2 regions of the Pseudomonas sp. S1_E05 genome follow, and region 1 is predicted to be linked to the other one. Evidence: predicted binding sites of a transcription regulator. Region 1 holds the regulator's gene; the other holds the start of a gene.
The links. The regulator FliA, encoded in region 1, starts transcription of late flagellar genes. The targets are predictions, from matches to a motif close to CTAAAGTTTNNNNNNNNNNNGCCGNTAA.
Positions count from the first base shown of each region.

Region 2: flgM (flagellar biosynthesis anti-sigma factor FlgM) is a predicted target of FliA. The motif match lies at 4,489-4,516, and genes of this name have one in related genera.

Region 1 is NZ_JBFRHM010000001.1:3,060,208-3,067,714, reverse strand. Features, by position in the region: gene flhA (flagellar biosynthesis protein FlhA) at 1-511, shown strand, start outside; gene flhF (flagellar biosynthesis protein FlhF) at 523-1,854, shown strand; gene fleN (flagellar synthesis regulator FleN) at 1,965-2,795, shown strand; gene fliA (RNA polymerase sigma factor FliA) at 2,792-3,532, shown strand; gene AB4N33_RS14160 (chemotaxis response regulator CheY) at 3,700-4,071, shown strand; gene AB4N33_RS14155 (protein phosphatase CheZ) at 4,094-4,882, shown strand; gene AB4N33_RS14150 (chemotaxis protein CheA) at 4,920-7,184, shown strand; gene AB4N33_RS14145 (protein-glutamate methylesterase/protein-glutamine glutaminase) at 7,235-7,507, shown strand, end outside.
Region 2 is NZ_JBFRHM010000001.1:6,198,261-6,205,767, forward strand. Features, by position in the region: gene AB4N33_RS28680 (glutamine synthetase family protein) at 1-1,229, shown strand, start outside; gene AB4N33_RS28685 (MFS transporter) at 1,300-2,700, shown strand; gene AB4N33_RS28690 (flagellar brake protein) at 2,776-3,522, opposite strand; gene AB4N33_RS28695 (flagella synthesis protein FlgN) at 3,610-4,077, opposite strand; gene flgM (flagellar biosynthesis anti-sigma factor FlgM) at 4,126-4,452, opposite strand; gene flgA (flagellar basal body P-ring formation chaperone FlgA) at 4,619-5,380, opposite strand; gene AB4N33_RS28710 (chemotaxis protein CheV) at 5,462-6,394, shown strand; gene cheR (protein-glutamate O-methyltransferase CheR) at 6,441-7,268, shown strand; gene AB4N33_RS28720 (hypothetical protein) at 7,351-7,507, shown strand, end outside.

The DNA of each region.
Region 1 (7,507 bases):
GGTGTCGTTGTCGCAGTTGCTCAAGGTGTTGCAGGCGTTGCTGGCCGAACATGTGCCGGTGCGTGACATCCGCAGCATTGCCGAAGCTATCGCGAACAATGCCGCCAAGAGTCAAGATACCGCCGCGTTGGTCGCTGCCGTGCGGGTCGGTGTATCCCGCGCAATCGTGCAAAGCATCGTGGGGACTGAGTCCGAGCTGCCAGTTATCACGCTGGAGCCAAGGTTGGAACAGATTTTGCTCAATAGTCTGCAAAAGGCAGGACAAGGCTCGGAAGAGGGCGTTCTGCTGGAGCCAAGCATGGCCGAGAAGCTGCAACGTTCGTTGATCGAAGCAGCCCAGCGTCAGGAAATGCAAGGTCAGCCAGTGATTCTGCTGGTGGCTGGCCCGGTCCGCGCGATGCTGTCGCGATTTGGCCGGCTGGCAGTTCCTGGCATACACGTGTTGGCTTACCAGGAAATCCCGGACAACAAGCAAGTGACCATCGTTGCGACAGTAGGGCCCAACGGCTGAGGTAGTGGTTTATGCAAGTTAAGCGTTTTTTCGCCGCCGATATGCGTCAGGCCATGAAGCTGGTTCGTGATGAGCTGGGCGCTGAGGCCGCCATCATCGGTAATCGCCGGATCGCCGGCGGTGTCGAGCTGACGGCGGCCCTGGATTACAAACTGTCGGCACTGGCCCCGCGTGTTCCCAACATGGAACTCGAGGATGAGCTGCGCAAGACCCAATCGCGGATCGTCACCGCTCAGGCCGAACTGAGCCTGCGCAGCGAAGGCGAGAGCGACAAGTCGACCAATCGCCAGTTGTTCGCCGGCTTGCCGTTGACCGCTGCCGAGCCGCTGATCGAGCCGACGTACAGCGAGCCACGCCGTGCCGCAGCTGCGCCTGCGCCCGCTGCACCGGCCGGCGTCGATCCACGGATGCTCGATTCGATGCGTTTCGAGCTCAACAGCCTGCGCGAACTGATGGAAGTACAACTGGGCTCGCTGGCGTGGAGCCAACTGCAGGGTAATGCGCCGGCCCAGGCCAACCTGTGGCGTCGTCTGCAGCGTATTGGTTTGTCCGGCCCGTTGTCGCGCGACCTGCTGGAAATGATCTCTGGCGTTGAGGAACCTCGGCAGGCCTGGCGCATGTTGCTGGCGCACCTGGCGCGGATGATCAGCACGCCGGAAGTCGAGCCACTGGAAGAAGGAGGCGTGATTGCCATGGTCGGTCCGGCCGGCATGGGCAAGACCACCACCCTGGCCAAACTGGCGGCCCGCTACGTGCTCAAGTACGGCGCGCAGAGCATTGCCCTGGTGAGCATGGACAGCTACCGCATCGGTGCCCAGGAGCAACTCAAGACCCTGGGGCGCATTCTCAACGTCTCGGTCACCCACGTCGATCCGGGCCAGTCCCTGGTTCAGGCACTGGATCCGTTGCTGCGCAAGCGCGTGGTGTTGATCGATACCGCCGGCCTCCAGGCCAGCGATCCAGCGCTGCGCATGCAGCTTGAAAGCCTGGCCGGTCGTGGCATCCGGGCAAAAAATTACCTGGTGCTCGCAACCACCAGCCAGAAGCAGGTTCTAACGGCCGCTTATCATAGTTACAAGCGCTGCGGGCTGGCAGGCTGCATCCTGACTAAACTGGATGAAACGGCTAGTTTGGGCGAAGTGTTGAGCCTGGCAATCAGTCATGAATTGCCGGTGGCTTACCTCACCGATGGACCACGTATTCCGGATGACTTGCATTTGCCGCGCCGTCATCAGTTGGTCAGTCGCGCCGTCAGCGTGCAAATGCAGGAAGAACCCAGCGAAGAAGCCATGGCTGACATGTTCGCTGACATCTACCACAGTCCGACCAAGCAGGTTGGCTGAGGTGAACAGTTTTTGTACCTACATCGATGGTCTGCCAGGCATTGTTCCAGTTGCGAACGCGCAGCCAGTCATGTGGCCTCCGTCTATGCAAGACAAGGTAAAGAAATAACATGGGCAGCATGCATCCCGTACAGGTGATCGCGGTGACCGGCGGCAAGGGTGGCGTCGGCAAGACTAACGTGTCAGTGAACTTGTCCCTGGCTCTAGCGGAGCTAGGCCGGCGGGTCATGCTGCTGGACGCCGATCTGGGGCTGGCGAACGTCGACGTTCTGCTGGGCCTGACACCCAAACGCACCCTGGCCGACGTGATCGAGGGCCGCTGCGAGCTGCGTGACGTATTGTTGCAAGGCCCCGGCGGCATCCGCATCGTTCCCGCCGCCTCCGGCACACAGAGCATGGTGCACCTGAGTCCGGCCCAGCATGCCGGCCTGATTCAGGCGTTCAGCGATATCGGCGACAACCTCGATGTGCTGGTGATCGATACCGCTGCGGGTATTGGTGACTCGGTAGTCAGTTTTGTCCGCGCCGCCCAGGAAGTCCTCCTGGTGGTCTGCGACGAGCCAACGTCCATCACCGACGCTTACGCTCTGATCAAGCTGCTCAACCGTGATTACGGCATGAACCGTTTCCGCGTCCTGGCCAACATGGCCCAGAGCCCTCAGGAAGGGCGCAACCTGTTCGCCAAGTTGACAAAGGTCACGGATCGTTTCCTTGACGTCGCCCTACAATACGTCGGCGCGGTGCCCTACGACGAAAGCGTACGCAAGGCCGTCCAGAAGCAGCGCGCTGTTTATGAAGCTTTCCCGCGTTCCAAGTGCTCGCTGGCTTTCAAGGCCATTGCACAGAAGGTCGATACCTGGCCACTGCCCGCCAACCCGCGCGGGCACCTGGAGTTTTTCGTCGAGCGCCTCGTGCAACAAACGGCAGGACCCGTGCTATGACCGCCAGCGGTTACAACCTCTACAAGAAATCGGCGCGTGACGCGCAGTACGAGCTGATCGAGCGTTACGCGCCACTGGTCAAACGCATTGCGTATCACTTGTTGGCGCGCCTGCCGGCCAGTGTTCAGGTCGAAGACCTGATCCAGGCCGGGATGATCGGCCTGCTGGAAGTGTCCACCAAATACGACGCCAGCAAAGGCGCCAGTTTCGAGACGTACGCGGGCATTCGAATCCGTGGCGCCATGCTTGATGAAGTGCGCAAGGGGGATTGGGCGCCACGCTCGGTTCACCGCAATACCCGCATGGTCAGCGACGCAATTCGCTCGATTGAAGCTAAAACCGGCCGTGACGCTAAAGATCACGAAGTTGCGGCCGAACTCCAATTGAGTCTCGATGATTATTACGGGATTTTGAACGACACCCTGGGCAGCCGGTTATTCAGTTTCGACGATCTTTTGCAGGACGGCGAACACGAAGGGCTGCATGAGGATGGCGCGAGTGCTCATCTCGAGCCGTCACGCGATCTGGAAGACGAACGCTTCCAGGCGGCGCTGGCGGACGCGATTGCCAATTTGCCGGAGCGCGAGCGACTGGTGTTGGCGCTGTACTACGACGAAGAATTGAATCTCAAGGAAATCGGTGAGGTCCTGGGGGTCAGCGAATCTCGGGTCAGCCAGTTACACAGCCAGTGCGCGGCCCGTTTGCGGGGGCGTTTGGGGGAGTGGCGAGCGCGCTGAAGGCAGTGTGGGGACACTGCGAACGTGGCTGGTGCGGGGTTGAACCGCGCCGGTCTCGATCTGTTGTGCTCCAGACAGTCATTGAGTGCTCTGCCGAATTGATTGAAATGGCGCGTCCAGGTGCTGGGCGCGTTTAAGACTGCTTGGAGGTCGAATTGGACAAGAACATGAAAATCCTCATCGTTGATGACTTTTCAACGATGCGGCGGATCATCAAGAACCTGTTGCGTGACCTTGGGTTCACCAACACGGTTGAGGCTGACGATGGCATCACCGCCATTCCGGTTCTCAACAGCGGAAGCATCGACTTTCTGGTAACCGACTGGAACATGCCTGGCATGACCGGTATCGATCTGCTGCGCCACGTGCGCGCCGACGAAAAACTCAAGCACCTGCCGGTATTGATGGTCACTGCAGAAGCCAAGCGCGAGCAGATCATCGAAGCCGCCCAGGCCGGTGTAAACGGTTATGTCGTCAAACCCTTCACGGCCCAGGCGTTGAAAGAAAAAATCGAGAAGATTTTCGAACGCATCGGTTGAGTCACCGCGCCACGGGGGAGCTATGGACCACAAAGAATCTTCACAGGGCGAGTTCGAGTCGACCCTGAAAAAACACGCGGTCGAATTGGTCGAAAGCCTTGAAAAAGGCAAGTTCGGTGACGCGGTACAACTGATCCATGAGCTCAATCAGACCCGTGACCGCGGCCTGTATCAGGAAGTGGGCAAGCTCACCCGCGAATTGCATAGCGCGATCGTCAATTTCCAGATTGATCCGCACATGCCGCAAGCCGAGGAAGTGTCCCAGATCACGGATGCCACCGAGCGCCTGGGGTATGTTGTCAAGCTGACCGAGGCCGCTGCGAACCGCACCATGGATCTGGTCGAAAGCTCAACGCCTCTGGTCAACAGCCTTGGCGATGAAGCCCAGGCATTGAGCACGGACTGGGGGCGTTTCATGCGCCGCGAAGTCGGGGCCGAAGAGTTTCGCGAACTGGCGCGGCGTGTCGACGGTTTCCTGGCTCGCAGCAGCAAGGACAACCGGGCGGTATCGAGCAACCTCAACGACATTCTGCTCGCGCAGGATTACCAGGATCTCACCGGTCAGGTGATCAAGCGTGTGACGCAATTGGTCACGGACGTTGAAACCAATCTGCTCAAACTTGTGCTCATGGCCAGTCAGGTGGACCGCTTTGCGGGCATCGAACATGACCGGGAAGCGATGCTTGCAGAAAAAGATCCACAAAAACATCTCTCTCAGGGTGAAGGTCCGCAGATTCATGCCGATAAAAGAGAAGACGTTGTGTCCGGTCAGGACGATGTGGACGATTTGCTATCCAGCCTTGGATTTTAGGTTTTATTAGACCTGTTCTGTTAGGAGCACACCATTAATGAGCTTCGGCGCCGATGAAGAGATCCTTCAGGATTTCCTGGTTGAGGCCGGCGAGATTCTAGAGCAACTGTCCGAGCAGCTGGTCGAGCTGGAAAGTCGACCTGATGATGCGGACTTGCTCAATGCAATTTTTCGCGGTTTTCACACTGTAAAAGGGGGCGCCGGCTTCCTCCAGCTCAATGAGCTGGTGGAGTGCTGTCACATCGCCGAGAACGTGTTTGACATCCTGCGCAAGGGTGAACGTCGCGTCGACTCGGAATTGATGGACGTGGTTCTCGAAGCACTGGACTCGGTGAACAGCATGTTCAGCGAAGTTCGCGACCGTAGCCCGATTACGGCTGCTACGCCTGAATTGCTCGCCGCGCTGGCTCGTCTGGCCGAGCCGCAATCGGCTGATGAGGCCGCGCCGGTTGCAGCCGTGGCTGAAGAGCCACAAGCAGCGGCGCAAGCCGAATCAGGCGACATCACCGACAACGAATTCGAACAGTTGCTGGACTCGCTGAACGCCGTCAAGGCCGAAGCCGAGGCGCCGGTGGCCGCTGCGGTCGAAACGTCCGAGGTGGCCAGTGATGAGATCACCGACGCCGAGTTCGAGTCGCTGCTCGACCAGTTGCACGGCAAGGGCCAGTTCGCCGCCGATGCGGTCGGTGCCGCGCCAGCCGCACCTGCGGCCAGCGCGAGCGCGAAAGAGCCGGGCGACAGCTCCGACATCACCGACGACGAGTTCGAGGCACTGCTCGATCAGTTGCATGGCAAAGGTAACTTTGCGGTCGACGCATTGGAGTCGGCCATCGCATCGGTCCCTGCGTCGGCTGCGCCAAACGCTGCCGCTGCCGGCAGCGATCTGATCACCGATCACGAATTTGAATCGTTGCTCGATGATTTGCACGGCAAAGGCAAGTTCACCGATGTGAACGGCGGTGCGTCTGCTGCTTCGGTGGCAACACCTGTGGCCAAGGCTCCGGCGGCGGCTGCCAAGGCGTCCGAGCCCAAGGCCGAAACACCGAAGCCTGCTGCCGCAGCCAAACCAGCTGCCGCACCGGCACCTGCCCGCGCGGCAGCGGCGCCGCCGGCGGAAAAACCGGCGAGCGAAGCCGAGACCACCGTGCGGGTCGACACCGCACGCCTCGACGAAATCATGAACATGGTCGGTGAACTGGTGCTGGTGCGTAACCGCCTGGTGCGCCTGGGCGCCAACAGCGCCGATGAAGCCATGTCCAAGGCCGTGTCGAACCTCGACGTGGTCACTGCCGACTTGCAGACCGCGGTCATGAAGACCCGGATGCAGCCGATCAAGAAAGTCTTCGGGCGCTTCCCGCGCCTGGTTCGTGACCTGGCTCGCCAGCTCAAGAAAGAGATCAACCTGGAGTTGGTCGGTGAAGAGACCGACCTCGACAAGAACCTCGTCGAGGCCCTGGCCGATCCGCTGGTCCACTTGGTGCGAAACGCCGTCGACCACGGTATCGAGTCGCCGGAAGAGCGCGAAGAATCGGGCAAGGCCCGGGGTGGCAAAGTCATCCTCGCCGCCGAACAGGAAGGCGACCACATCCTGCTGTCGATCTCCGATGACGGCAAGGGCATGGACCCGAATGTCCTGCGCGCCATCGCGGTAAAACGCGGGGTGATGGACAAGGACGCGGCCGACCGCCTGAGCGACACCGAGTGCTACAACCTCATCTTCGCCCCGGGTTTCTCGACCAAGACCGAGATCTCCGACGTGTCGGGTCGTGGCGTGGGCATGGACGTGGTGAAAACCAAGATTTCCCAGCTCAACGGTTCGATCAACATCTACTCGACCAAGGGCCAGGGTTCGAAGATCGTCATCAAGGTGCCGTTGACGCTGGCGATCATGCCGACCCTGATGGTCATGCTCGGCAACCAGGCGTTTGCGTTCCCGCTGGTAAACGTCAACGAGATTTTCCACCTCGACCTGTCGACCACCAACGTGGTGGATGGCCAGGAAGTGGTGATCGTGCGGGACAAGGCGCTGCCGTTGTTCTACCTCAAGCGCTGGCTGGTCAGTTCTGCCGCTCACGAAGAGCAGCGTGAAGGCCACGTGGTGATCCTCTCGGTGGGCACACAGCGGATCGGCTTCGTCGTCGATCAACTGGTGGGCCAGGAAGAGGTGGTCATCAAGCCATTGGGCAAAATGCTCCAGGGAACCCCAGGCATGTCGGGCGCCACCATCACCGGTGACGGTCGCATCGCACTGATTCTCGATGTTCCGAGCATGCTCAAGCGTTACGCCGCACGGCGTATTTGATTCAGGGGGAGCGGGGCGCTAGTGCCCCGCCGCCGCCTAACGGAGTGTTTATGGCAGTCAAGGTCCTGGTGGTGGACGATTCGGGTTTTTTCCGCCGCCGCGTCTCGGAAATTCTTTCAGCAGACTCCAACATCCAGGTCGTCGGTACGGCGACCAACGGTAAAGAAGCGATCGATCAGGCGCTGGCCCTCAAGCCGGACGTGATCACCATGGACTACGAGATGCCGATGATGGATGGCATCACGGCGGTGCGGCACATCATGCAGCGCTGCCCGACTCCGGTGTTGATGTTCTCCTCGCTGACGCACGAAGGCGCCCGGGTC
Region 2 (7,507 bases), 3.1 Mb from region 1:
GATTTCTGGAGGGGCGACGCTTGCAGATGGCGCGGGGCGTGCTGCTGCAATGCATCATGGGTGGCTATCCGGCCGCACGTTTTTACGGCAGCGATGACGGCGACCTGGCGCTGGTGGCCGATCCCGCACAGATTCACCGCTTGCCCTGGAGCCCGTCGCCGCGGGCCTTGGCGATCTGCGATGCCGATGAGCTGACGGGCGAAAGTTCGGCGCTGTCGACCCGTGGCCAGCTCAAGGCAGTCATTGCGCGTTACGCGGCGCGGGGGCTGGCACCGGTGGTGGCCACTGAGCTTGAGTTCTTCGTCTTCGCGCCCAACACCGACCCGACGCAACCTTTCCAGCCGCCGCTGGGCCTGGACGGTCGTCGCGAGGAAGGTCATTCGGCGTTCAGTGTCAGCTCCAATAACGGCCTGCGTCCGTTCTTCAAGGAAGTTTACGAATGCATGGCCGCGCTGGGGCTGCCCCGCGATACCTTCATGCACGAGATGGGCGTCAGCCAGTTCGAGATCAACCTGCTGCATGGGGACCCGCTGTTGCTCGCCGATCAGACCTTCCTGTTCAAGCACCTGCTCAAGGAAGTGGCGCTCAAGCATGGCCTGACCGTGGTCTGCATGGCCAAGCCGCTGGCGCACACGCCGGGCAGTTCGATGCACATCCACCAGAGCGTCGTCGAGATCGGCAGCGGGCGAAACGTGTTCACCGACGAGACGGGAGAGCCGACGGCGGCTTTCCGTCATTTCATCGGCGGGCAGCAGGCCGCAATGGCGGACTTCACGGCGTTGTTCGCGCCGAACGTGAATTCCTATCAGCGCCTGTGCCACCCGTTCGCATCGCCCAACAATGCCTGCTGGTCCCATGACAATCGCGCGGCAGGCTTGCGCATTCCAGCCAGTTCACCGGTTGCACGCCGGGTCGAGAATCGCTTGCCGGGCGCAGATGCCAATCCGTACCTGGCCATTGCTGCCAGCCTGGCGGCGGGTTTGCATGGAATTGAACACCAGTTGGAGCCGAGCGCGGCGATCCAGGGTGAGTTTTCGGTGCCGGACAATCTTTCGTTGCCCTGTACCTTGCATGCCGCCCTCGAACGTCTGAGCTGTAGCACGTTGGCGAAGGAACTGTTCGGCAAGGAGTTCATCGAAGGCTACGTGGCTTCGAAGACCCTGGAACTGACCAGCTTTTTTGATGAAATTACCCCCTGGGAACGCCGTGTCCTGGCTGCCCAGGCCTGACGAACTTTCGTCTTCGGGCTATCGTTTTCGTTAGCCCGTATCTCACCGCAAGGAGCCGCTCGGAACGCCGATGCGCCAGATCTGGAAAGCTTTTCGAGCGCTGTATTTCGCCTCGCTGATGATGCTGATCGGCTCAGGCCTGTTGAGCACTTACCTGGGCTTGCGCCTGGCGGCCGACAACGTCAACAGCCTGTGGGTCGGTGCGTTGATGGCGGCCAACTATTTTGGCCTGGTACTGGGCGGCAAGATCGGTCACCGGCTGATCGCACGGGTCGGGCATATCCGGGCTTACTCCGCTTGTGCCGGGATCGTCGGTGCGGCGGTGCTGGGCCATGGCCTGGTGGACTGGTTGCCGGCGTGGATTTTCCTGCGGGTCATCGTTGGCCTGGGCATGATGTGCCAATACATGGTGATCGAGAGCTGGCTCAACGAGCAGGCCGACGCGCCACAGCGCGGCACGGTGTTCAGTGGCTACATGATTGCGTCGTACCTGGGCCTGGTGCTGGGTCAACTGATCCTGGTCATGCACCCGGCGCTCGGCCTGGAACTGTTGATGCTCGTGGCCCTGTGTTTTGCCCTGTGCCTGGTGCCGGTGGCCCTGACCCGACGCATTCACCCGGCACCCTTGCGCCCGGCGCCGATGGAGCCACGGTTCTTCATCAAGCGCGTGCCGCAGTCGTTGAGCACGGTGCTTGGGGCCGGGTTGATCATCGGTTCGTTCTACGGTCTGGCGCCGCTGTATGCGGCGCAGCAGGGCTTGTCCACCGAGCAGGTCGGTTTGTTCATGGGTAGCTGCATTTTTGCCGGGCTGGTGGTGCAGTGGCCATTGGGCTGGTTGTCCGACCGCTATGACCGGGCGCTGCTGATCCGCTGTTTTGCGCTGGTGCTGGCGATCGCGGCATTGCCGCTGGCGATCATGCAGCAGGTGCCGTTGGAAGTGTTGTTCATCATCGGTTTCATTTGTTCGCTGGTGAAATTCTGCCTGTATCCGCTGGCGGTGGCGTTCTCCAATGACCACGTCGAGGCCGATCGCCGGGTGTCGCTCACGGCCATGCTGCTGGTGACCTATGGGGTCGGTGCCAGTATCGGGCCGTTGGTGGCCGGGGTGCTGATGAAGACGTTCGGCAGCCACATGCTCTACGCTTTCTTCAGTTTCTTCGCCCTGGTACTGGTGTGGCGGATTCGCCCGAAAGCGGTCACCAATCTGCACCAGGTGGACGACGCACCGCTGCACCACGTGGCCATGCCGGACAGCATGGCCAGCTCGCCGCTGGCGGCAGCCCTGGACCCGCGGGTGGATGAGCAGTCGGTGCAGGACCAGATGCAGAGCCCGGTCGAGCCTGTGCCTGAGCCGGAGCCCGTACCGGAAACGGCGGCTGAAACGGAAGAAAGAGCCCAAGTTTCTGCGCCGAAACCTGCGCAGGACTCGCAAAACGATGAAGAGCCGAAGGTCCCGGATGCCATTCCCTGACGTCTGGCTTGAACGGCGGGTATAAAAAAACGGGCAGTCACCGCAAGGGACTGCCCGTTTTTATTACGCCTGATCTTACAGGTCGTCTTTGTCGAAGCGGCGTGCTTCACGTTGCAACTGATAGACGAAGCGCTCGACCTGACGCTGCACCAGCCCGCTCATGTTGTGAAAGCGGATGCCGGCGAAGGTGGTGGAGATTCTTTCTTCGAAATGCAGGTAACGCAGTTCGACCGGCGCGGTCATCTTGCCGAAGGGCAGGGCGGCGGCAAAGCGGTCGTAGACCTGGCCCAGTTGCAGGCTGGCGGTGATGTCGCCATCGAAGCGCAACTTGCAGCCGGTGGCGGAAATATCCAGCAGTTTGCCGCGAATCGGCGCCTTGAGCTTTTCACCGTCCAGGTCGATGTCAACCAGTTGCGCCAGCTTCAGGGCGGCGCGGAAGGCGTTGCGGCGCTGGTGGTAAACCACTTCGTCCGGCAGTGGGGCAAGGTAGCCGCGCTCGCCGCCGGACTCGTCGAGCGTCGGTTGGCCGTTGCTTTCCCAAGCGATACGCACGCCATCATGAAAACCTTCGACCTTGTACGGCTCGCCGGCCAGCAGGAAACGCTCGCCATCGCGCGGGATCATTTCGTCGAGTTTGATCGTGCCACTGTCGCGGTCGACGTTCACCAGGTAGCTCTGAAAGCGCTGGGTCCGTTCGTGGAAAGTAATGATCAGCGGATCATGGCTGTCTTGCAATTGGCGCAGGTTGCCGGAGATTTCCAGAGGCGTGGTGAGCACCTTGGGTGGCTGCGGGGAATCTTCCGCATTTAAGGCATTGGACACATCAATCTCCAGACAAAATATGACTACAACTGGCCACTATAGTGCCAGCATGTTGCGAGTCTTCATAGGGCGTGATCATTTGCAGGCTCAAGCCTGACTGAGCGGGCGCGGCTTCGCAAGTTTCGCGGTAGATCCGCGTGCATCATAGAGTGCTGGCGGTTCACCGCCGGTGAGGATTTTCAGCTGGTTGGCCGTGGCGGCCTGCTGGACCAGAATCGACTGGCCATTATTGGCGTTTGCCGCTTGGCATTGAGCCAACAGATCGGTCAGCACATCGCTCTGTTCCAGCAGCTGCGGGCCGATGCTCGATTGGCTGGCCAATTGCTCCAGGCCATTGCGATTGAGCGGCAGGTTCAGGCTGGCGAGAATTTCACTGCGTTTGCGGCCATGCTGTTCGAGCAGAATGATCATTGCCTGCTTCTGCGCCAGAATCTCTTCGAGCAGAGGCATGTCGCGACCGTGCAAGGCGAGGGACTCGGTTTGCAATAACTCCAGCAGGTGTTGAGCGGGAGCGAAGTCGTCGGTGATCAGTTGCAGTAAATTAGTATCGTGCATGGCTGGCCTTGGTTTTTAAGCGTCCAAAAGCCTGGCGCAGACCGGAGCCTAGCGCTGGGCTTCGAAATTGAGCAGTTTGCTGGCTACACGGTTGCTGTCGACTTTGTAGCTGCCATCGGCAATCGCTGCTTTCAACTCGGCCACCCGGGCTTTGTCGACGGCAGGCTGATCACGCAGCTTGTCAGTGACCTGTTGCAACTGTTGAGCCTCATGGCTGAGGTGTACCGATTCCCCGCTTTTAACGGTGCTGGCCTGTTCGGCCGGGGTATTCAACGCTTTGGACTGGCCAGTTTCGGCGGTGTCCTTGGCGGCGTTGGTACGTGTATTGCCCGTTAGTGGCGAGGTGCTGTTCAAACGGCTGAAATCGATGACCATGGTAAAAAACCTCTGAATATTTGGACGCTTGCCATGTTCTCGGCTATCCCAGTGAAAACTTTAGACCCATTTTATCAATGAGCCTGCAAGCGCCAGCACGTCTTCTGCATGCGCCACAGTTTAGGGAACAGCCCAGGGCAACGCCACTGATTCGCGATCAGAGTTGCTACATGGCCACTTCCACCTGCCCAGGCGCGGTCACTTGCGCCTTGATAACCCGTTTGGAGTTGAGGTTTTTCACGCGAATCTGCTCGCTCATGCCGCCGTTGGATAGTGCTTCGCCGGGCATCCTCACGCTCAGCGTGCCGCTACGGGCAGTAATCACCACCTGATCACCTTTGCGGATGACTTCAGTCTGTTCGAGATTGACCAGGGTTATCACCTGATCAGCGACCATTGGTCGGGTAAGTCGCTGGCCGATCGCCTGGTCCAGGGTGGTCAGATAGCCCTGGGTAACCTGGCCGATGTCCCGCTCGCGCATGACCACGTCACCGGGCTCGACAATGTCGGCGCGACGCAGGGGGCGGGCGGTGGTCACTATCTCGCGAAACAGGCGCACTTGAGCGGGCACGAACACTGTCCACGGGGAGCTGCCCTCGCAGCGAACCTTGACCGTGACACGGCCCAATGGCTTGGCAGGGCTCTCCAGACTGGCTGTCAATTCCTTGTCGCACATGGGCATGCGCAGGCGCGGGTCGAGCTGTTTGACCTCGATTTCGTAACGACCTTCGGTTTGACTGGTGGCCAGGTAGTCCTCTACGGTGAATTCAAGAAAGCCTTGGGTGACGCCGATAAGCATGTCAGGCAAGGTAACTGCGTCAGCAAGGGCAGGGCTGCCAGCGTTGAACAGGCAGACGGCCGATATCGCGCAGAGCAATCTGCGGGAGGTGGATGTCAGGCGTCGAAAAAATGTCGGTTCTGTGTTCATAAAAGTTAAAAAGCAAGCGCCGTGCCGTTTAGTGATGAATGTGCGTCGCAACACAACTAGCGTTGGTGTAGGAGTCTGGGCATGGCTGGTGTAATGGATTCGGTAAACCAGCGCACGCAACTGGTAGGGCAGAATCGCCTGGAGCTGTTGTTGTTCCGTCTCGACGGCCAGCAGCTCTACGGGATCAACGTGTTCAAGGTTCGAGAGGTGCTGCAATGCCCCTCGCTGACCGTGATGCCCAAGTCCAGTCCTGTCGTGTGCGGTGTGGCAAATATCCGGGGAGCGACCATTCCGATTCTTGATCTGGCGATGGCAACCGGTTCCGGAGCATTGAAAGATCAAAGCAACCCCTTCGTGATCATCACGGAGTACAACACCAAGACCCAGGGTTTCCTGGTGCGCTCGGTGGAGCGCATCGTCAACATGAACTGGGAGGAGATTCATCCGCCGCCCAAGGGCACCGGACGCGATCACTACCTGACGGCTGTGACTCGGGTCGACAATCAGCTAGTCGAAATCATCGACGTCGAGAAGGTACTGGCGGAAGTGGCGCCGACGCCGGAAGCGATTTCCGTGGGCGTGGTCGACGTCGAGACCCAGCACAAGGCCTTGTCGCTGCGCGTGCTGACCGTCGATGACTCGTCAGTGGCACGCAAGCAGGTGACGCGTTGCCTGCAGACGGTCGGTGTCGAAGTGGTGGCGTTGAACGACGGGCGGCAAGCGCTGGACTACTTGCGCAAGCTGGTCGACGATGGGAAAAAGCCGGAAGAAGAGTTCCTGATGATGATTTCCGACATCGAAATGCCGGAAATGGATGGATATACCCTGACGGCGGAAATCCGCAACGACCCGCGTATGCAAAAGCTTCATATCATCCTGCATACTTCGTTGTCGGGTGTGTTCAATCAGGCGATGGTCAAGAAGGTCGGTGCCGATGACTTCCTTGCCAAATTCCGTCCTGATGACCTGGCATCCCGGGTGGTTGACCGGATCAAAGCAGCAGATATCAGCTAGGGGCCTTCTGCCCCTGGCGGTTCACACGATTTAAGAGGCGGCAGCATTGTCTACGGGTAATTTGGATTTCGAACAGTTCCGGGTGTTCCTGGAAAAAGCCTGTGGCATCTTGCTGGGTGAAAACAAGCAGTACCTTGTCTCGAGCCGTCTCAACAAACTGATGGAGCAGCAAGGCATCAAGTCCCTGGGTGAGCTGGTGCAGCGCATCCAGACCCAGCCGCGCAGCGGTTTGCGCGAGATGGTGGTCGATGCCATGACGACCAACGAAACCCTTTGGTTTCGTGACACCTATCCGTTTGAGGTCTTGAAGAACAAGGTATTGCCCGAAGCGATCAAGGCGGCTCCCGGCCAGCGCCTGCGCATCTGGTCGGCCGCCTGCTCCTCGGGGCAGGAGCCCTATTCGCTGTCGATGTCCATCGACGAGTTCGAGCGGACCAATATCGGTCAGTTGAAGGCGGGCGTGCAAATTGTGGCGACTGACCTGTCGGGCTCCATGCTGATCAACTGCAAGACCGGCGAGTACGACAGTCTGGCCATCGGCCGTGGCTTGTCGCCGGAACGCCTGCAGCGTTATTTCGATCCGAAAGGGCCGGGCCGCTGGGCGATCAAGGCACCGATCAAGAGTCGGGTGGAATTCCGCGCTTTCAACCTGCTGGACAGTTACGCGAGCCTCGGCAAGTTCGACATCGTGTTCTGCCGCAACGTGCTGATCTACTTCTCCGCCGAGGTGAAGAAAGACATCCTGTTGCGCATTCACAGCACGCTCAAGCCTGGTGGCTATCTGTTCCTCGGCGCCTCCGAAGCGCTGAACGGTCTGCCGGATCATTACCAGATGGTCCAGTGCAGCCCGGGGATCATTTACCAGGCGAAGTGATTGCTTGTGACAAAAAAACGGGAGTCTGACAGGGCTCCCGTTTTTTTATGCCCGATGGTCCTCTCCCGCTGTAGGAGCGAGCATGCTCGCGATGGTGGTCAACGATAACGAGGGGTATCAGGCAGCCAGCGTCGTCTGGACGGTCATCGCGAGCATGCTCGCTCCTACAGGAGCGGCGGGGATGTTCGGCGCAAAGCGGCAGAAAAGCGGCAGGCGGCGGAAAACGGTTGCCGCTTTTC